Regions from separate parts of the Streptomyces sp. NPDC048523 genome, predicted to be linked through region 3. Evidence: riboswitches for the same ligand, from Rfam matches in the RefSeq annotation. Region 3 holds a riboswitch; each other region holds the start of a gene.

What was found. Region 3 has a riboswitch for S-adenosylmethionine ahead of ACGFWE_RS10180 (aminotransferase class V-fold PLP-dependent enzyme). Riboswitches for the same ligand answer to the same signal wherever they lie in the genome.
Region 1: linked by a shared signal. The riboswitch ahead of thrC (threonine synthase) and the one ahead of ACGFWE_RS10180 (aminotransferase class V-fold PLP-dependent enzyme) in region 3 are both predicted to bind S-adenosylmethionine.
Region 2: linked by a shared signal. The riboswitch ahead of ACGFWE_RS04250 (amino acid ABC transporter permease) and the one ahead of ACGFWE_RS10180 (aminotransferase class V-fold PLP-dependent enzyme) in region 3 are both predicted to bind S-adenosylmethionine.

What each region holds. Positions count from the first base shown of each region.
Region 1 is NZ_JBICWQ010000006.1:455,168-461,818, reverse strand. It holds gene otsB (trehalose-phosphatase) at 1-150, opposite strand, end outside; gene ACGFWE_RS31420 (trehalose-6-phosphate synthase) at 153-1,550, opposite strand; gene ACGFWE_RS31415 (glucosyl-3-phosphoglycerate synthase) at 1,611-2,555, opposite strand; SAM riboswitch class I at 2,692-2,850, shown strand; gene thrC (threonine synthase) at 2,868-4,148, shown strand; gene ACGFWE_RS31405 (MoaD/ThiS family protein) at 4,145-4,420, shown strand; gene ACGFWE_RS31400 (cold-shock protein) at 4,864-5,070, shown strand; gene groL (chaperonin GroEL) at 5,771-6,651, shown strand, end outside.
Region 2 is NZ_JBICWQ010000001.1:926,435-933,085, reverse strand. It holds gene ACGFWE_RS04270 (zinc-binding dehydrogenase) at 1-332, opposite strand, end outside; gene ACGFWE_RS04265 (IlvD/Edd family dehydratase) at 577-2,289, shown strand; gene ACGFWE_RS04260 (putative leader peptide) at 2,402-2,524, shown strand; gene ACGFWE_RS04255 (glutathione S-transferase family protein) at 2,640-3,506, shown strand; SAM riboswitch class IV at 3,572-3,681, shown strand; gene ACGFWE_RS04250 (amino acid ABC transporter permease) at 4,019-5,002, shown strand; gene ACGFWE_RS04245 (amino acid ABC transporter ATP-binding protein) at 4,999-5,778, shown strand; gene ACGFWE_RS04240 (transporter substrate-binding domain-containing protein) at 5,833-6,651, shown strand, end outside.
Region 3 is NZ_JBICWQ010000002.1:266,966-273,616, forward strand. It holds gene ACGFWE_RS10170 (Lrp/AsnC family transcriptional regulator) at 1-255, shown strand, start outside; gene ACGFWE_RS10175 (PQQ-binding-like beta-propeller repeat protein) at 269-2,401, opposite strand; gene ACGFWE_RS10180 (aminotransferase class V-fold PLP-dependent enzyme) at 2,469-3,830, opposite strand; SAM riboswitch class IV at 3,950-4,066, opposite strand; gene trpD (anthranilate phosphoribosyltransferase) at 4,142-5,206, opposite strand; gene ACGFWE_RS10190 (cytochrome bc complex cytochrome b subunit) at 5,488-6,651, opposite strand, start outside.

The DNA.
Region 1 (6,651 bases), on a different contig from region 3:
CTCGGGGTGCGCCCGCGCCTGCTCCGGATCCGCCACGATCGGCGCCAGCGTCCCGTCGAAGTCAAGGCCGATCACCGCCCGCCGCGGCTCCGCGAGAAGCGCCCGCAGACCGTCCCGCCCGGCAGGCGTGGTGGGTGTAGGAAGGTTCATGCTCACCCGTTCAGTGTCTTCAGGGCGTTCAGCTGGTCCAGGAACCACTGGGCCGGCGGGAGTGCCGTCGCCGCCGCGGTGAGCCTCTTCGCGCGTTCCACCCGTTCGTGGGCCGGCATCGTCAGGGCCTCGTGCAGGGCCGCCGCCGTCTGCTCGACGTCGTACGGGTTCACCACGATCGCGTCGTCACCCAACTCCTCGTACGCCCCGGCCTCCCGCGACAGCACCAGCGCGCACCCCTCGTCGGACACCACCGGCACCTCCTTCGCGACCAGGTTCATGCCGTCCCGGATGGGGTTGACCAGCGCCACGTCGGCCAGCCGGTACGCGGCGAGGGAGCGCGCGAAGTCGTCCTTCAGATTCAGCAGGACCGGCGTCCAGCCCGGTGTGCCGAACGTGTCGTTGATCTCCTCCGCCACCCGCTGCACCTCGGCCGTGTAGTCCCGGTACACCGCCAGGTCCTGCCGCGACGGATACGCGAACGCCACGTGCACGACCCGCTCCCGCCACTCCGGCCGCGACTCCAGCAGCCGCCGGTAGGCCCGCAGCCCGCGCACGATGTTCTTGGACAGCTCGGTCCGGTCCACCCGCACGATCGTCTTCCGGCCCGCGCCGATCTCCTCGCGCAGTCCGACGATGCGTTCCTCGACATCGGCCTCGTGGGAACGGGCGCGCAGGAAGTCCGCGTCCGCGCCCAGCCCGTGCACCCCGATCCGGGTCTCGCCGAGCCCGTCCGCGAGCTCCGTACAGCAGGCCGTGAAGGCATCCGCCCAACGCCGGGTGAGGAAGCCGAGCCGGTCGGCGCCCAGCATGCCGCGCAGGAGCCGGCCCGCGATGTCGTCGGGCAGCATCCGGAAGTAGTCCACCGGCGCCCACGGCGTGTGCGAGAAGTGGGCGATGCGCAGGTCGGGACGGAGTTCACGGAGCATGCCCGGCACCAGGCACAGGTGGTAGTCCTGGACCAGGACCGCCGCCCCCTCGGCCGCCTCCTGGGCCAGCGCCTCGGCGAACGCGCGGTTGTACGTCTCGTACGACGCCCACTGCCGCCGGAACTCCGCGTCGAAGGACGGCTCCAGCGGGGTCTGGTACAGCAGGTGGTGGACGAACCACAACACCGAGTTGGCGATGCCGTTGTACGCGTCGGCGTGCACGTCGGCCGGGATGTCGAGCATGCGGACCCCCGCCTCGCCGACCCCGCGCCGGACCGCCTCGCGGTCGCCGTCGCCGAGCGCCGAGCACACCCACAGGGAGCCCGCGTCGGAGCCGATCGCCGACAGGCCCGAGACCAGCCCGCCGCCACCGCGTTTGGCATGCAGCGAGCCGTCCTCGCGCACTTCGTACGAGACCGGGCCGCGGTTGGACGCGACCAGCACCTGAGCAGCACTGTTGGTTGACGCCATACGCCTCAACCTAGCCCGGCCCCCAAACGCTCAAACGTGCGGTTGCGCACTTCCGCGCACTTACGCGACCTTCCGCTCCGCGTACTCCGCGATCTCCACCATCGGCGGCCGCTCCTCGGTGTCCACGGAGTACGTCCGCGGCTCGAAGCCGTCCCGGCCCCGCTCGAACTGGGTGAGGGCGGGCCGGATCATATGGCCGCGGGCCAGCCTCAGCTGGGCGGTGCGGTAGATCGCGGCGGACATCCGGCCCAGGGCCTGGCCGTCCTGGTGGCGGTGCTTGCGCACCCCGACGTCGACCTGGGCGAGGGCGTCGAGGCCGACCAGGTGCAGAGCGTCGACCAGCATGCCCAGCTCGATGCCGTAGCCCACGGGGAACGGGAGCTGCTCCAGCAACGAGCGCCGGGCCGCGTACTCGCCGCCCAGCGGCTGCACGAAACCGGCCAACTGGGGCCAGTGCATGTTCAGCAGCGGGCGCGCCATGAGCTCGGTGACCCGGCCGCCCTGCCCGGCGGCGCCGCCCAGGGGACGGTCGTACATGCCCTTGACCAGGTCGACCCCGGGATCGGTGAGCAGCGGGCCGACGATGCCGGAGACGAAGTCCGAGGAGAACTCCTTCAGGTCGGCGTCGATGAAGCAGACGATGTCCCCGCTGGTGACCAGCAGGGAGCGCCACAGGACCTCGCCCTTGCCGGGCACGGTGGGTATGCGCGGGAGGATGTCGTCGCGGTGGACGACCCGCGCCCCGGCCGCGGCCGCGACCTCGGACGTGCGGTCGGTGGATCCCGAGTCGACGACGACGATCTCGTCGACGAGCGGGACCTGTTGCATGAGGTCATGACGGATCACGGCGACGATGTCACCGACCGTCTCCTCCTCGTTGAGCGCGGGCAGGACGACACTGACGGTCTGCCCCGAGCTCCGCTTCGCGGCCATGATCCGGTGGAGCGGGCGATCAGTCGCGGACCAGGACCTGGTGGCCAGCCAGCGCTCGACTTCGTTCAGCACAGTGCGCGGCTCCTTAGCGTGTGATCCATCTCGCGGTTCGGACGTCTCTCTCAACTGTCCTGGTCGTCGGTTACAGTCTTGAACAACGCGGATGACCATCGCATGTCCTGGGTGGCCGCCGTTAACAACTTCATACCGCTCATCCAGAGGGGCAGAGGGATACGGCCCGATGAAGCCCCGGCAACCCTCCAGTCGGTTCTCGTAGCGATCGCTGACGATCGTCTCCGCGAGGCTCCCGACTCGGGAAGGTGCCAAATCCGTCTCACGGCGAAGTGCGTCGTGAGGAAGATGAGGAGAAAGGGCCTCGCCTCCATGGCTGCGCAGACTGTTGCAAGCACCACGAACTCCGTCGATCTGGGTCCCGCCGCGGCACTGAGCTGCCGCGAATGCGGCCACCGCGTCCCGCTCGGCCCGGTCTTCGCCTGCGAGGAGTGTTTCGGCCCGCTCGAGATCGCGTACGACTTCTCGGCCTACGAAACCGAGGAGCTCCGCAAGCGCATCGAGGCGGGACCTTCGAACATCTGGCGCTACGCCCCGCTGCTGCCCGTCCCCGCGGACGTGGCCGACAAGCCGAACATCAACCCCGGCTGGACCCACCTCGTCAAGGCCGACAACCTCGCCCGCGAGCTCGGCGTCACCGGCGGCCTGTACATCAAGGACGACTCCGGCAACCCGACGCACTCCTTCAAGGACCGCGTCGTCGCGCAGGCCATCGAGGCCGCCCGCGCCTTCGGCTTCACCACCCTCTCCTGCTCCTCCACCGGCAACCTGGCCGGCGCCGTGGGTGCCGCCGCGGCCCGGGCCGGCTTCCGCTCCTGCGTGTTCATCCCGCACGACCTGGAACAGGGCAAGGTCGTCATGGCCGCGATCTACGGCGGCGAGCTCGTCGGCATCGAGGGCAACTACGACGACGTGAACCGCTTCTGCTCCGAGCTGATCGGCGACCCGGCGGGCGAGGGCTGGGGCTTCGTCAACGTCAACCTGCGGCCGTACTACGCGGAGGGGTCCAAGACCCTGGCGTACGAGATCTGCGAGCAGCTGGGCTGGCAGCTGCCCGACCAGCTGGTCGTGCCGATCGCCTCCGGCTCGCAGCTCACGAAGATCGACAAGGGTCTGCAGGAGCTGATCAAGCTCGGGCTCGTCGAGGACAGGCCGTACAAGATCTTCGGCGCGCAGGCCGAGGGGTGCTCGCCGGTGTCGGTGGCGTACAAGGCCGGGCACGACGTGGTCCGCCCCCAGAAGCCGGACACCATCGCCAAGTCCCTCGCGATCGGCAACCCCGCGGACGGTCCGTACGTGCTGGACATCGCGCGTCGTACCGGCGGTGCGGTGGAGGACGTGAACGACGAGCAGATCGTCGACGCGATCAAGCTCCTGGCGCGGACCGAGGGGATCTTCGCGGAGACCGCGGGTGGCGTGACGGTGGGTGTGACCCGCAAGCTGATCGAGAACGGCGTCCTCGACCCGACGAAGACCACGGTGGTGCTGAACACCGGCGACGGTCTCAAGACCCTGGACGCGGTGGCCGGTACCGGGCTCACCGCCACGATCCGTCCGAATCTGGACTCTTTCCGAGAGGCTGGCCTCGCATGAGCGTCAACGTCCGCATCCCCACCATCCTGCGCACCTACACCGGCGGCAAGGCCGAGGTGCAGGCCGAGGGTGGGACCCTCGCCGAGGTCATCGCCGATCTGGAGAAGAACCACACCGGTATCGCGGCGCGTGTTCTCGACGACCAGGGCAAGCTGCGGCGGTTCGTGAATGTGTACGTGAACGACGACGATGTGCGGTTCGAGCAGGGGCTGGAGACGGCGACGCCCGACGGGGCCGGAGTCTCCATCATCCCGGCGGTCGCCGGCGGGTGACCGTATGACTGGTCATTACCTTCGGTAACAGAAATTACCGAGTGTTCATCCGATTGCCCTCTCCGCGAGAGAAGCGGAGGGGGCAATTCTCTATGGTTGAGCACGGTACAGTTGGGGAACCTGCTGCTTCCTTCATGCCGGGCGCATATGAGTTCCGACTTCTGATGCGACGAGAAGTAGCCAAAGTGTGTGGGTTCTTTGCGTCTTATGCTCCTTTTGTGGGGCCCGACTTGCCCCGAATTCGGGCGAATTCTCACTACATTCCGGACCCCTTCCGTCCAGAATTCTCGTCCGATTGACCTGTTGCAGACGGCAGTTGGACAGATACATTCAGCCGCGGTCGACGCGTTCCGGCGCACGCCCCCAACCATGTGGGGGGTGAGGTCTGACCCGGATCCATGAAGTGTGGATCCGTGCAAGGGCCAGTAATAGGGGAGTTAGGCATGGCTCAGGGCACCGTCAAGTGGTTCAACGCGGAGAAGGGGTACGGCTTCATCGCGGTCGACGGTGGTGCGGATGTATTCGTCCACTACAGCGCGATTCAGATGGACGGCTACCGCACCCTTGAAGAGGGCCAGCGGGTCGAGTTCGAGATCTCGCAAGGTCAGAAGGGGCCGCAGGCGGACATGGTTCGTCTCGCGACTGGCTGAAGCACGCGCCGGGTAACAACAGCGTCGTTCTTCGTTCTTCTTCGGAGGGCTCGTACCCCATGGGGAGTCATGGGTACGGGCCCTTCGGCATGTGCGTGCGGGGTGCGTTCACGGGTGCGGGCTCGGTGGGGGCGGGCGTTTTGCGCAGTTCCCCGCGCCCCTGGATGCCTGCGGCGGCCTGTGCGGCTCCGGTGGGGGCTTGTGTAGCGCGTGCGGTGTGTTGTGGGTCGGGGCCGGGGTGGGGGGTGTCCGTCCTCGGTCCGGCGGCTCGGTCCCTTGAGTGGTGCCCTGTGACGGACGCCGGCCGCTGCGGGCGGACACCCCCCACCCCGTCCCCTGCCCGCCGTACGCGGCTTGAGGCCCGCCCGGCCTCTCCCCACCCCGCGAGTCCCACCCCGACCGCAGTCGCGGCGAGGCACGACACCCCGAACCCGGCCCTGTTGGCGCCCCCGGACCACCCGCCCGGGCGGCCCACTCACCCCCGCCCCGGGGGCCCGATACGCGAGAGGCGCTTGCACTCGACCATGCCGAGTGCTAATCATTGGCGTTAGCACTCTGAAGGTGAGAGTGACAAAGATGGACCGGGTCGGTGAGGCCCGCAGGCCTTGTGGGGCAAGGATCCACAGGCCGGCGAGCCGTCCGTCGCGGGCGCGGGCGCGGTCCGAAGGAATCACCCCCAGTCCTGGAGGGACCACTTCACATGGCCAAGATCATCGCGTTCGACGAGGAGGCGCGGCGCGGCCTCGAGCGCGGCATGAACCAGCTCGCGGACGCCGTCAAGGTGACGCTCGGCCCCAAGGGCCGCAACGTCGTCCTCGAGAAGAAGTGGGGCGCCCCCACGATCACCAACGATGGTGTCTCCATCGCCAAGGAGATCGAGCTCGAGGACCCGTACGAGAAGATCGGCGCCGAGCTGGTCAAGGAAGTCGCCAAGAAGACGGACGACGTCGCCGGTGACGGTACGACCACCGCGACCGTGCTCGCCCAGGCCCTGGTCAAGGAAGGCCTGCGCAACGTAGCCGCCGGCGCCAACCCCATGGCCCTCAAGCGCGGTATCGAGAAGGCCGTCGAGGCCGTCTCCGCCGCCCTGCTCGAGCAGGCCAAGGATGTCGAGACCAAGGAGCAGATCGCCTCCACGGCCTCCATCTCCGCCGCCGACACCCAGATCGGCGAGCTCATCGCCGAGGCGATGGACAAGGTCGGCAAGGAAGGCGTCATCACCGTCGAGGAGTCCCAGACCTTCGGTCTGGAGCTGGAGCTCACCGAGGGTATGCGCTTCGACAAGGGCTACATCTCGGCGTACTTCGCCACCGACATGGAGCGGATGGAGGCGTCGCTCGACGACCCCTACATCCTGATCGCCAACTCCAAGATCGGCTCCGTCAAGGACCTGCTCCCGCTCCTGGAGAAGGTCATGCAGTCGGGCAAGCCGCTGCTGATCATCGCCGAGGACGTCGAGGGCGAGGCCCTGTCGACCCTGGTCGTCAACAAGATCCGCGGCACCTTCAAGTCCGTCGCCGTCAAGGCCCCGGGCTTCGGTGACCGCCGCAAGGCGATGCTGAACGACATCGCCATCCTCAC
Region 2 (6,651 bases), on a different contig from region 3:
CGCTTCTCGCACACATGGCGGCGTCCCCGCCGGCAGCGGCGGCAGGTCCCGCAGCCGAGCATGGTGTCGCCCATGACCCGGCGCCCGACCCAGCCCGGATCGACCCCGGCACCCACCGCACGCACCCGGCCGGCCCACTCGTGGCCCAGCCGCATCGGATAGCCGGCGTGCCCTTGGTGGAGGTAGGCCATGGCACCGGTGAAGAACTCCAGATCGGTACCGCACACGCCGACCCGCTCGACGTCGACGACGACCTCACCGGGAGCGGCGACGGGCGCGGGCACCTCCTGGACCGCGAACTCGCCGGGGGCCGTGAGGACGAAGGCCCGCATCGGCCGGCCCCCCGCGGAGGAGAGGTTCAACGCACAGGCTCCTTCGGGAGACCGTGGACGAGGTGCCGTACGGGGCCCGGAACGCCGTCTCGCCGCACCGGGCGGACAGCGTCGTCGGGTCCCACGGGACGGTCGCCCTCGGCGCGGTCCGTGGCGGGGGCTGTCGAAGCGGAGAACGGCTGCGTATGCTGCATCGCGTTCCGGATGGTAGACCGCCGTACCGATCACCCGAAAGAGCCGAGCGATGGGCCTTCGCAGCGCGCAGTGGTACGCGGGACAGGACCGCAACGCCTACATCCACCGGGCCTGGATGCGCCGGGGCGTCCCGGCCGACGCGTTCACCGGCCGGCCCCAGATCGCCATCGCCAACACCGCCTCCGACCTCACGCCCTGCAACGCGCACCTGGACGAGGTGGCCAGGTCCGTGCGCGACGGTGTGTACGAGGCGGGCGGCATCCCCCTCGACCTGCCCGTGGTGTCGCTGGGCGAGACCAACGTGCGGCCCACGGCGATGCTCTGGCGCAACATGGCGGCGATGGCCACGGAGGAGATGCTGCGGGCCAACCCCCTCGACGGAGTGGTCCTGCTCGGCGGCTGCGACAAGACGATCCCGTCCCTGCTGATGGCCGCCGCCTCGGTGGACCTGCCCGCCGTGGTCGTGCCCGGCGGACCCATGCTCACCGGCACCTTCCGCGGCACCCCCCTGGGCTGCGGCACGGACGTGTGGCGGCTGTCGGAGGAGGTCCGCGCCGGGACCCTGTCGCAGGAGCAGTTCACCCGCTCCGAGTCGTCGATGATCCGCAGCCGCGGGCACTGCAACACCATGGGTACGGCCTCGACGATGGCGCTGGTCGCCGAGGCGCTGGGCACGGTCGTCCCCGGGGTGGCCGGAACGCCCGCGCCGGACAGCCGGCTGCTGGAGGCCGCGCACGGCACCGGACGCCTCGCGGTGGAGCTCGTGACGGCAGGGCGCCGTCCGAGCACCTTCCTGGCCAAGGGGTCCTTCCACAACGCGATCGTGGCGCTGGCCGCGATCGGCGGCTCCACCAACGCCGTCGTCCATCTCCTCGCCATCGCGGGCCGGCTGGGCATCGAGCTGACCCTGGACGACTTCGACCGCATCGGCTCCCGGGTCCCGGTTCTGGTGGACCTCCAGCCCGCCGGGCGCTTCCTCATGGAGGACTTCCACCGGGCCGGCGGACTGCTCGCCGTGCTGCGCGAGGTCGCCGACCTCCTGGACCCCGACGCGCTGACGGTGACCGGAAGGCCCCTGGTGGACCACCTCACCGACGCCCCGATCTGGGACCCCGAGGTGATCAGGACCCGGGACCGGCCGCTCGTCGAGGAGGGCGGCATCGCCGTCCTGCGCGGCAGCCTCGCACCCGATGGGGCACTGATCAAACCCGCGGCGGCCTCGGCGCATCTGCTGCGCCACCGGGGCCGGGCCGTCGTCTTCGACAGCATCGAGGACTTCCACGCCCGCGTCGACGACCCGGACCTGGACGTCGACGCCGACTCCGTCCTGGTCCTGCGCGGCTGCGGACCCAAGGGCTATCCGGGCATGCCCGAGGTGGCCAACATGCCGCTGCCCACCAAGCTGCTGGAGCAGGGCGTGCGGGACATGGTCCGCGTCTGCGACGGCCGGATGAGCGGCACCGCGTACGGCACCGTCGTGCTGCATGTCGCCCCGGAGGCGGCGGCGGGCGGCCCGCTCGCCCTCGTACGGACCGGCGACGTCATCAGCCTCGACGTCGCCGCCCGCCGCATCGACCTGGAGGTGCCCGCCGGCGAACTCGCCGCCCGCACCCCGAACGCGGCCACCGTGGAGGGCTTCGCGAACCCGAGGCGCGGCTGGGAGCGGCTGTACGTCGACCACGTCCAACAGGCCGACCGGGGCGCCGACCTCGACTTCCTCGTCGGCTCCAGCGGCTCGGAGGTCAGCCGCGAGTCGCACTGACCAGGAGCGCTCCGGCGGCCCCGCGTTCGCCCACCTCGTGGACGCCCCCTTGACGTGCGCCCCGGCCCGATCGACACTCCACATGGGAATCCTAGTGAACAGGTAGGGAAACATGGGGCGCCTTGAACCGGCCATCGGCCGAGTGAGCCGTACACCTCGGCCTTCGCCTCTCCTGACCTCCCGCCGGCACATCGACCTGCTGCGTGTCTGCAGCGCGATCAGGGCCCTGGGCTGAGCCCGGCCGCAGCCGCCCCGCCGCCCCGCCGCCCCTTCCTGTCCCGACCCCCACTTCCGGCCCGACGACGCTTCCGCCGCGCGTACGTCTGCGCACCGACACCCTGGGGAGACCTATGTCCGTCACACCGCTCGCCCATGTCCCCGCCACCCACCCGGCCCCCGCGTTCCGGGGCAGGATCGGACGGGACGCGCGCAGTGGGCACTACGCCGTGCCGCGCCGCTACCGGCTCCATCTGGCCGCCGCCTGTGCCGACGGCCTGCGCATCGCCGTCGTGCACAGCCTGCTCGGCCTCGACGACGTCTGTCCCGTGACCTTCCTGGACCCGGTCCCCGACTGTCCGGACGGCGGGCACTCCGCGCTGCGCCCGCTGTACGAGGCCAGCGCGCACCGGTACACCGGCGCGGCCGTCGCGCCGGTGCTCAGCGACGACTGGTCGGGACGGATCGTCAGCACCCACGCCGCCGACATCACCCGCGACCTCGCCCGGCACTTCGGCGGCGGCCGTCCGGCGCTGTACCCGTGCGGAGCGGAGTCGGAGACCGACGCCGTCGAGCGGATGGGCAGGGCCATCGAGCAGGCCGCACAGCAGGCCGGGTCGGCGGGCGGCGACGACGCGGACCGCGTCGCCGCGCTGGAGCGACTGCTGGACACCTTGGGCTCGTTGGAGCGCTGGCTGGAAGGCCGCGCGTATCTGATCCGGGATCACATCACGGCGACCGACGTCGAGTTGTGGGTCACGCTCGTGCAACTCGACACCGTGCACCGCGACCACCTCGACGCCGCCGCGGTCCAGCGCATCGCCGACCACCCCACCCTGTGGGCCTACGCCCGCCGGCTGACCGCCCACCCGGCCTTCGGCAGCCACCTCGACCTCGACGGCATCGCCCGCCGGCACCACGCCCACTGCCGGGGCCTGGAGGCCGCCGGGGCCGCCGTACAGATTCTGGACTGGGCCTCGCACACCGCCCGCACGCCCTGACCGTTCCAGTTGTTGGACCACGATTGACATTCGTTCGGGCATTTGTCTTAACTACGGCCCAGAACGGTCATGAGTGTCAGCGACAAGCCCTGGCTTGCTGACCGGCAACCCTCGCTCGGCGGTGGGGTGCCCCAGGTGACGACCGGACCGGACGACGTTTCGGTAAGCGCGAGGGCCCAAGGGGCCGGAAGAGCACGGTGACGGACATGTACGCAGTCTCCAGGACGGCCACGCGCCGCTCCCCGGGCTGCGTACAGCCGTACACGAACGTGCTCGTGGCCGACCGGAGCGTCGATCTCCTCCGCGTGAGCAGCGCACTGTGTACCGCACCGGGCCGCGCCCGCTGTCGGGGCTGACGTTCCGCCTCCGCAGCCCCCGCGTTCCTGACGAACACCGCCTTCGCGGTGTGCCGTCGTCCGCCCAGCCCCCGGTGCCCGAGCATCCCGTACTGCCGCCGTAGTACGCCGTGTTCGCCGTGCCCCAGGGGAAACCCGACTCCGCCGGAGCCCCTCATGAGTGAACCCCCAGGCGCCGCAGTGTCCGTCACCGAGGCACCGCCGCAGCCCGACACCCCGTCAAAGCCGCTCGCGGCGCAGCGAGTTCTGCCGTTGCGGCGACCGGGCCGCTGGATCGCCACCGCCGTCGTCCTGGTGCTGACGGCACAGTTCGTCCACGGCCTGGTGACCAACCCGTTCTACCAGTGGGACCGGTTCGCCTACTGGTTCCTGCGGCCGACCGTCCTCGACGGGCTGGTGATCACCCTTGAAGTCGCCGCCTACAGCGCGGTGCTGGGCCTGGTCGGCGGCATTCTGCTCGCCCTGGCCCGGCTCTCGAAGAGCCCGGTGCTGCGGGCGGTGAGCTGGACCTATGTGTGGGCTCTGCGCTCCATTCCCCTGATCGTCCTGCTGCTGTTCCTCTACAACTTCAGCGCCCTGTACAAGACGCTGAGCGTGGGTGTCCCCTTCGGGCCGGCCTTCTTCTCCTTCGACGAGTCCCGGCTCGCCACCGACATGGTCATCGCGGTGATCGGCCTCAGCCTCAACGAGGCCGCCTACGCCGCGGAGGTGGTCCGTGGCGGCATCCTCTCCGTCGACCAGGGCCAGCACGAAGCGGCCTCGGCCCTCGGTCTGCCGAAGGGCTACCAGTTCCGCAGGATCGTCTTCCCGCAGGCGTTGCGCTCGATCACCCCGAACTACGTCAACCAGCTCATCGGCCTCATCAAGAGCACCTCGCTCGTCTTCTACGTCTCCCTGCTCGACCTGTTCGGCACCGTGCAGTCCATGGGCTCCACCTACCCCGGAGACATCGTGCCGCTCCTGCTGGTCGCCACCGTCTGGTACCTGATCCTGACCAGTGCCGTCTCCGTCGTGCAGTTCTACGTCGAGCGGTACTACGCCCGCGGTGCCACCCGCTCCCTGCCGCCGACCCCGCTCCAGAAACTGCGCGCCGGTCTCACCGACCTCACGGCGCGCGTCCGCAGGGAGACCGCGATATGACCGTTACCGACATCACCCCCGTCGCGCTCGAAGTGCACGGTGTGCACAAGTGGTACGGCACCCACCGGGTCCTGGACGGGGTCGACCTGACCGTGCGGCCCGGCGAGGTCACCGTGATCCTCGGCCCGTCCGGCTCCGGGAAGTCCACCCTGCTGCGGGTCATCAACCACCTGGAGAAGCCGGAGATCGGTTATGTCAGCGTCAACGACGAGCTGATCGGCGTCCGCCGGCAGGGCGACCGGCTGAAGGAGCTCAGCGAGCGCGCCATCCTGGCCCAGCGCAGCCGCATCGGGTTCGTCTTCCAGAACTTCAACCTCTTCCCGCACCTGACCGTCCTCGACAACGTGGCCGCCGCGCCGGTGGCGACCGGCAAGCTCGGCAGGGCGCAGGCGCAGGAACTGGCCCGCGACCTCCTCGGCCGGGTCGGGCTCGGCGACCGGACCGGCGCCTACCCCCGGCAGTTGTCGGGAGGCCAGCAGCAGCGCGTGGCCATCGCCCGCGCCCTCGCCCTGCGGCCGGGAGTCATCCTCTTCGACGAGCCGACCTCCGCCCTCGATCCCGAACTCGTCGGTGAGGTCCTGGCCGTCATCAAGGACCTGGCGACCAGCGGCACCACGCTCGTCATCGTCACCCACGAGATCGGCTTCGCCCGCGAGATCGCCGACCGGGTCGTCTTCATCGACGGCGGACGCATCGTCGAGCAGGGCCCGCCCTCCGAGGTCCTCGACCGGCCGCGCAACGAGCGGACCCGGGACTTCCTGAGCAAGGTCCTCTGAATCCCTTTACCCACCTCCTGTTTCTCTCATCTCTCTCAACTCCTAAGGACAGCCATGCCCGTTCACCCCTCCCGACGCAGCCTGATACGCGGCATCACCGCGGCGACCACCGTCGCCACCCTCGCGGGCGGGCTCGCCGCCTGCGGCGGTGACAGCGACGCCGCCACCAGGACGACCGACAGCGCGGGCACGGTCACCGTGGGCCGCCTGTCCAACGGCGCCGCCAAGGAGACCACTCTCAAGGTCGCCGAAGTGAAGTCCATCAGCGCCGAACTGCCCGCCGCCGTGAAGAAGAGCGGCAAGCTGGTCATCGGTTCCGGCACCCTGCCCTCCGGTTCTCCGCCGCTGGGCTTCGTGGGCAGCGACCAGAAGACCCTCACCGGCTCCGAGAGCGACCTGGCCCGCCTGGTCGCCGCCGTCCTCGGTCTGAAGCCCGAGGTCAAGCGGTTCACCTGGGAGAACCTCTTCGTCGGCATCGACAGCGGCAAGGTGAACGTCGGCTTCTCCAACATCACCGACACCGAGGAGCGCAAGCAGAAGTACGAGTTCGCCTCCTACCGCAAGGACGACCTCGCCTTCGAGACCCTCAAGACCTCGAAGTGGACCTTCGACGGTGACTACGAGGCCCTCGCGGGCAAGACGGTCTCGGTCGGCGCCGGCACCAACCAGGAGCGGATCCTGCTGGAGTGGCAGGCCAAGCTGAAGAAGGAGGGCAAGAAGCTCACCATCAAGTACTTCCAGGACAGCCCCAGCATCTACCTGGCCCTCGCCAGCGGCAAGATCGACGCCTACCTGGGTCCCAGCCCCAACTCCTCCTACCACGTCACCCAGACCGCGAGCACACCCAACGCGACCCGTATCGCGGGCCAGTAC
Region 3 (6,651 bases):
ACCAGCGTGGACCGGATCCCCGAGATCGCGGAGCGGATCGCCGCGCTGGAGTCCGTGAGCGAGGTCTTCTCGGTCACGGGCACGTACGACCTGATCGCCATGGTCCGGGTCAAGCGGCACGAGGACCTCGCCGAGGTCATCCCCGGCAGCATCAGCAAGATCCCGGGCGTCGAGGCGACCGACACCCACGTGGCCTTCCGCACCTACTCCCAGCACGACCTGGAGGCCGCGTTCGCGATCGGCCTCGACAGCTGAGCTCCCCCGACGGCTAGGAGCCGAGCGCGAGCACCGTGATGCCGTCGGCGGTCGCGGCGTACACGCGGCCGTCCCGGACGACCGGACTCTGCGTCCCGACGGACGTGCCGCCCTCGACGCGCCGGTGCCAGGTCTGCTTTCCCTTGCGGTTGATGCCGTAGAGCGTCGAGCCGTGGCGTACGTAGACGGTGTCGCCCTGGACGGTGGGGTCGCCGTACTGGCGTCCGTCGTCGGTGAACCGGAAGGACCACGCCGTCGATCCGTCGGCGGGATCCAGGGCGACCAGTTCGTAGTCGGACGCGGTGACGCCCACGTCGCCGAAGGGCACACAGGCGAAGTAGCGGCTGCCGTAGATCTTGTCGTTGGTGCAGTCCCACAGCGGTTTGCCGGTGCGGCTCAGGCCGTGCAGCATGTCCTCGCCGCCGGATCCGACCATGAGCGTGTCGCCGACCAGCGCGGGACGGCCGGGGTCGAGGCCCGCCTTCCTCGTCCAGAGCCGCTTGCCGCTGGTCGCGTCCAGGGCCTGGACCTGGTCCCCGAAGGTACCGACGTACACCACGCCGTCCGCCACCAGGGGCTCACCGGTGGGTGCCGGTCCGGTCGGCGTGGACCAGCGCACGCTGCCGTCGGGGGCGTAGGCCCGCACCCCGCCCGCGTCCGAGCCGTCGCCGTAGGACACCAGGACCAGTCGGCCGGCGGCGACCGGGAACTGACCGTTTCCGGCGAACCGCCTGGTCCAGCGGACCTTGCCGCCCCGGCCGAGCGCGCACAGCTTGGAGGAGCCCTCCTGGCCGTCCTCCAGCAGGCAGTACACGCCGTCGGCGGTGGCGAGCGGGGACATGGCCTCCGCGCCGAGCGAGGTCCGCCATACGGTCCGTCCGTCCAGGTCCAGCGCGTGCAGCGCGCGGTCCGTGCCGCCGACGTACACCCGCGTGCCGTCGGGCGAGACGGCCGCACAGGGGCCGCGCCGTCCGCCGAGGCCCTGGACCTTGTACTGCCAGCCCGTCGCCGGCGTGCCCGGGGCCCCCGCCTGCACGGATCCGTCCGGCGCGTCCCGCAGCCACAGCCACCCGCCCAGTCCGCCGGCCGCCACGACCCCGGCGCCGCCCGCCACGGCCCGCAACAGCCGGCGCCGCGACGGCGGGGCAGGGGCCGGTGTCACATCGGTGACCGCGGGGATGTCCGTGGCGGTCGGCGGCGCCACGTACTCGACGCGGCTCTCCCGCTCCCCCGAGTCGTGCCCGGGAACCCAGCGCGCCCCGCTCCGCACGGTCCGGGGCTCCTTCACGGCACCGGATCCGTACCACCCCGGCCGCAGGCTCTCGCGCAGCGAGACTGTGGTGTGCCCCGCGGCCGCGACCAGCTCCGCGGGGGTCGGCCGGGCGCCGGGGTCGTCCCGCAGACACGCCTCCACCAGTGGCAGCTGCTCCTCCGGTACGGCGGACAGGTCCACGTCACCGGTCAGGATCCGCAGCAGAACGACCGAATCCTGCCCCTCGCCGAAGGGTTCCTTGCCGCCGGACGCGTAGGCGAGGACCGCGCCCAGGGAGAAGACGTCACTGGCCGGCACCACCTGGGCGCCGTTGCGGATCTGCTCGGGCGAGAGATAGCCGACCGAGCCGACGACCACTCCGGTCCGGGTCAGGGCCGTGCCTTCCAGGGCCCGGACGATCCCGAAGTCGATGACCCGGGGGCCGTCCGGCGCGAGCAGGATGTTGGAGGGCTTGAGGTCCCGGTGCACCAGCCCCTTGGCGTGGATCGCGGCGAGCGCCTCGGCGAGCGCGGCCGCCAGCAGCCGTACCGCGTCCGCGGGCAGCGGTCCCCGGTCGAGCACGGCGTCCCGCAGGTTGGGTCCCGCCACGAACTCGGTCGCCATCCAGGGACGGGCCGCCTCGGTGTCGGCGTCCACGACCCGCGCGGTGTACGTGCCGGCCCCGCCGACGGTCTGCGCGGCCCGTACCTCGTGCCGGAACCGGGCACGGAAGGTGCGGTCCTCGGCGTGTTCGGCCCGTACGACCTTCACGGCCAGCCGCAGCCCGCCCCGGGCCTCGGCGAGATACACCTCGCCCATGCCGCCGGACCCGAGTCTGCCCAGGACCGCGTAGGGCCCGATGGCCGGCGGGTCCGTCTCGCGCAGCTCCTGCACCCCGTGCTCCCCCTGCTTTCCGGACGGTTGCTGAGGGGAGCGTATACGCGCGGTGGACTCCGGTCCGTCAGACGGCGGGGACGCAGCGGCCGTCCTCGGTGCGGTACGTCCACTTCGCACCGTCCGCGACCAGTTCCTTCACGGCCTGCACGAACCGCTCCACGTGCTCGTCCGGGGTGCCCGCGCCGAAGCTCACCCGGATCGCGTTGAGGGACTTCTCGCCGGGCGCGGCCTCGGGGGCGCCGCACTCGCCCTGGGACTGCGGGTCGCTGCCGAGGAGGGTGCGGACGAGGGGGTGGGCGCAGAAGAGGCCGTCGCGGACGCCGATGCCGTACTCGGCGGAGAGGGCGGCCGCGAAGTGGGAGCTGTTCCAGCCCTCGACGACGAAGGAGATCACGCCGACACGGGGGGCGTCGTCGCCGAAGAGGGACAGGACGCGGACCTCGGGGACCTCGGCGAGGCCGGCCTTCACCTTCTCGATCAGGTGCTGCTCGCGGGCGACCAGGGTGTCGAAGCCGGCCTCGGTCAGCGCCTTGCAGGCCGACGCGATGGAGTAGGCGCCGATGACGTTCGGGGAGCCGGCCTCGTGGCGGGCGGCGCTGTCGTGCCACTCCACGTCCACTCCGCCGTCCTCGCGCCGGGTGACCTTGCGGCTGGCGCCGCCGCCGGCGAGGTAGGGGTCGGCGGCCCGGAGCCAGTCGGCGCGGCCGGCCAGGACACCAGAGCCGAAGGGGGCGTAGAGCTTGTGGCCGGAGAAGGCGACCCAGTCGACGTCGAGGTCACGGACGCTCACCGGGTGGTGCGGGGCGAGCTGGGCCGCGTCGAGCACGATCCGGGCGCCGTGGGCGTGCGCGGCCGCCGCGAGTTCCCGTACGGGCCACAGCTCACCGGTGACGTTGGAGGCGCCGGTGACGCACACCAGGGCCGGGCCCTGGGGGTCCCGGTCGGCGAGGGCCTTCTCCAGGGTCTGGACGGCCTGGCGCGGGGTGCGCGGGGCGTCCAGGTAGCTGACCCGGGCGTCCTTCCAGGGCAGCAGGCTCGCGTGGTGCTCGGTCTCGAAGACGAAGACCTGACAGTCGGCGGGGAGCGCCGCGGCGAGGAGGTTGAGCGAGTCGGTGGTCGACCGGGTGAAGATCAGCTGGTCGTCGTCGCGGCAGTCGAGGAACTCGGTGACCGTCCTGCGGGCGTTCTCGAACAGGTCGGTCGACAGCTGGGAGAGGTAGCCGGCCCCGCGGTGCACGCTGCCGTAGTAGGGCGCGTACGCCGCCACGTCGTCCCAGACCCGCTGGAGGGCGGGTGCGCTGGCCGCGTAGTCGAGGGCGGCGTAGGTGACTTCGCCGCCGGTGACCAGCGGGACGGTGACATCTCGTCCCAGAACGGGCAGGGGCGCACAAATGGTCTGGACGGCGGCAGCGGTGGAGACAGACATGGGGGACTCCCGTGAAAGGTGAAAGGTGAGAGGGGTGTGCGGAGGGGGGCTCTGCGCCCTATCGCATTCGGTTGCTCACGGAAGACTCCTCGAACGACCAGGATCCCTGGTTCGTGAGGGATCCGCGCTTGCCGTAGACCTCGCTGCCTACGGCCTGGTCTTCACCCGGGGCACCCCGCCACGGACGGAGGGTTGCCGGACAGTCGGCCGGGGCCTCATGACTGTCACTCATGACCTGGTCAAAGAACGTACGTGAAATGATCGTCGTCCCGCAACCCGTGTCCGGATCGCGGGACGACACCTGGTGAACGCTATGCGTTGCTCGCGGCCACCCAGCGCTCCAGCGTCCGCTTCGCCGACCCCGAATCGATCGCCTCGGCGGCCTTGTCCATCCCGGCCCTCAGTTGCTCGGCCAGCGTGCCCGAACCCGGGTCCAGGGCCACCAGCGCGGCCGCCGAGTTCAGGAGTACGGCGTCCCGGACCGGGCCCTTCTCGCCGTCCAGCAGGCGGCGTGCGACCTCCGCGTTGTACGCCGGGTCACCGCCCCGCAGGGCCTCCACCGGCACCAGGTCGAGGCCGGCGTCCCGGGGGTCGAAGCTCTCCTCGGTGACCTTGCCGTCGCGGACGACCCAGACGCGGGAGGTCGACGTGGTCGTCAGCTCGTCGAGGCCGTCGTCACCGCGGAAGACGAGGGAGGAGTGACCGCGCTCGGCGAAGACGCCCGCGACGACCGGCGCCATGCGCGGATCCGCGACCCCGACCGCCTGGGACCGCACGCGGGCGGGGTTGGTCAGCGGGCCGAGGATGTTGAACACCGTGCGGATGCCCAACTGGCCGCGGGCGGCGCCCGCGTGACGCAGCGCCGGGTGGAACTTGATCGCGAAGCAGAACGTGATCCCGGCCTCTCCGGCCACCTCGGCGACCCGCTGCGGGGTCAGCTCCAGGTTGACGCCGAGCTGCTCCAGGACGTCCGAAGCACCGGACGCGGAGGAGGCGGCCCGGTTGCCGTGCTTGACGACCGTGGCGCCGGTGCCGGCCACGACGATCGCCGACATGGTGGAGATGTTTACGGTCTTGGCACCGTCGCCGCCGGTGCCGACGATGTCCACCGTCCGCCCCGGGACCTCGATCACGTTGGCGTGCGCGTACATCGTCCGGACGAGTCCGTTGATCTCCTCGACCGTCTCGCCCTTGGCCCGGAGGGCGACCACGAAGCCGGCGATCTGCGCGTCGGTCGCCTCGCCCTGCATGATCCGGTCCATCGCCCACGCCGTCGCGTCGGCACTCTGGTCACGGCCGTACAGCAGGGCGTTCAGTACCTCGGGCCAGGAACGGCCCGCCGCGGTGTCGCCTCCAGCGGGGGTCACAGCGCTCATGGGGCCGCTCCAGATGTCGTAGAAAAGTGTGCCCACACCCTATCCAGCGCGGAGCACGGCAAAGGGGCCCCGTCCGGTGTTCGGACGGAGCCCTCCAACGGTTCGTCCTGGCGCGGGGTGACCGCAACCGCCCAGGGGCGCGGGGCTGTATCGATGTGCGGCTCCGCCGCGCGGGCGCGCCCAGCCCCCACCGGCCCGCACCCGCCCCTCCTCGTGGCACGGCGAAGGGCCCGTCCGGGGTGTCGGACGGGCCCTTCCACCGCGCGTGGCGAGCGCAGCGATCAGTGGTGGCCGTGGCCGCTCGTGATCTCCTTGTACTCCTCGACGGTCGGCTTGGCGATCTGGGACTCGTCGCCGTAGTACGCCTCGCTCAGCTTGGCGCGCAGCTTCTCGGAGCCCTTGACCTTGCGCTCGACGCCGTTCTCGTCGACCGTGGGGCCGATCTCGGCCGGCTTGTACTGCTCGTGCGCCGTGAGCGTGTGCAGCTGCTCCTGGCTGAGCGGCTCGTGCACCTCGATGAACTCACCGTGCGGCAGGCGCTTGATGATGCCGGACTCTCGGCCGTGCAGCACCTTGTCCTTGTCGCGGCGCTGCAGGCCGAGGCAGATCCGCTTGGTGATGATGAACGCCACGACCGGGGCGACGAAGAACGCGACCCGGACGAACCAGGTGATCGAGTTGATCGACAGGTGGAAGTGCGTGGCGAACAGGTCGTTGCCACCACCGATCAGCAGCACCATGTACCAGGTGATCCACGCGACACCGAACGCGGTACGCGTCGGAGCGTTGCGCGGGCGGTCCAGGATGTGGTGCTCGCGCTTGTCGCCGGTGACCCAGGACTCGATGAACGGGTAGACCGCGATGGCGACCAGGACCAGCGGGAAGATGATCAGCGGGATGAACACGCCCAGGACGAGCGTGTGACCCCAGAAGTTGATCTCCCAGCCCGGCATGACACGGATCAGGCCCTCGGAGAAGCCCATGTACCAGTCCGGCTGGGCGCCCGTGGACACCTGGTCGGGACGGTAGGGGCCCATCGCCCAGATCGGGTTGATCGAGGCGATGGCCGCGATGGCCGCGATGGCACCGAAGACCAGGAAGAAGAAGCCTCCGGCCTTGGCCATGTAGACCGGCAGCAGCGGCATGCCGACGACGTTGTTGTTGGTCTTTCCGGGGCCCGCGAACTGTGTGTGCTTGTGGTAGAAGACCAGGATCAGGTGGCCGACGACCAGGCCGAGCATGATGCCCGGCAGCAGCAGCACGTGGATCGAGTAGAAGCGGGCCACGAAGTCGCCGCCCGGGAACTCGCCGCCGAACAGGAAGAACGACAGGTACGTGCCGACGATCGGCACGGACAGGATCGCGCCCTCCATGAAGCGGACACCGGTGCCGGAGAGCAGGTCGTCCGGGAGCGAGTAACCGGTGAAGCCGGTGAACATGCCCAG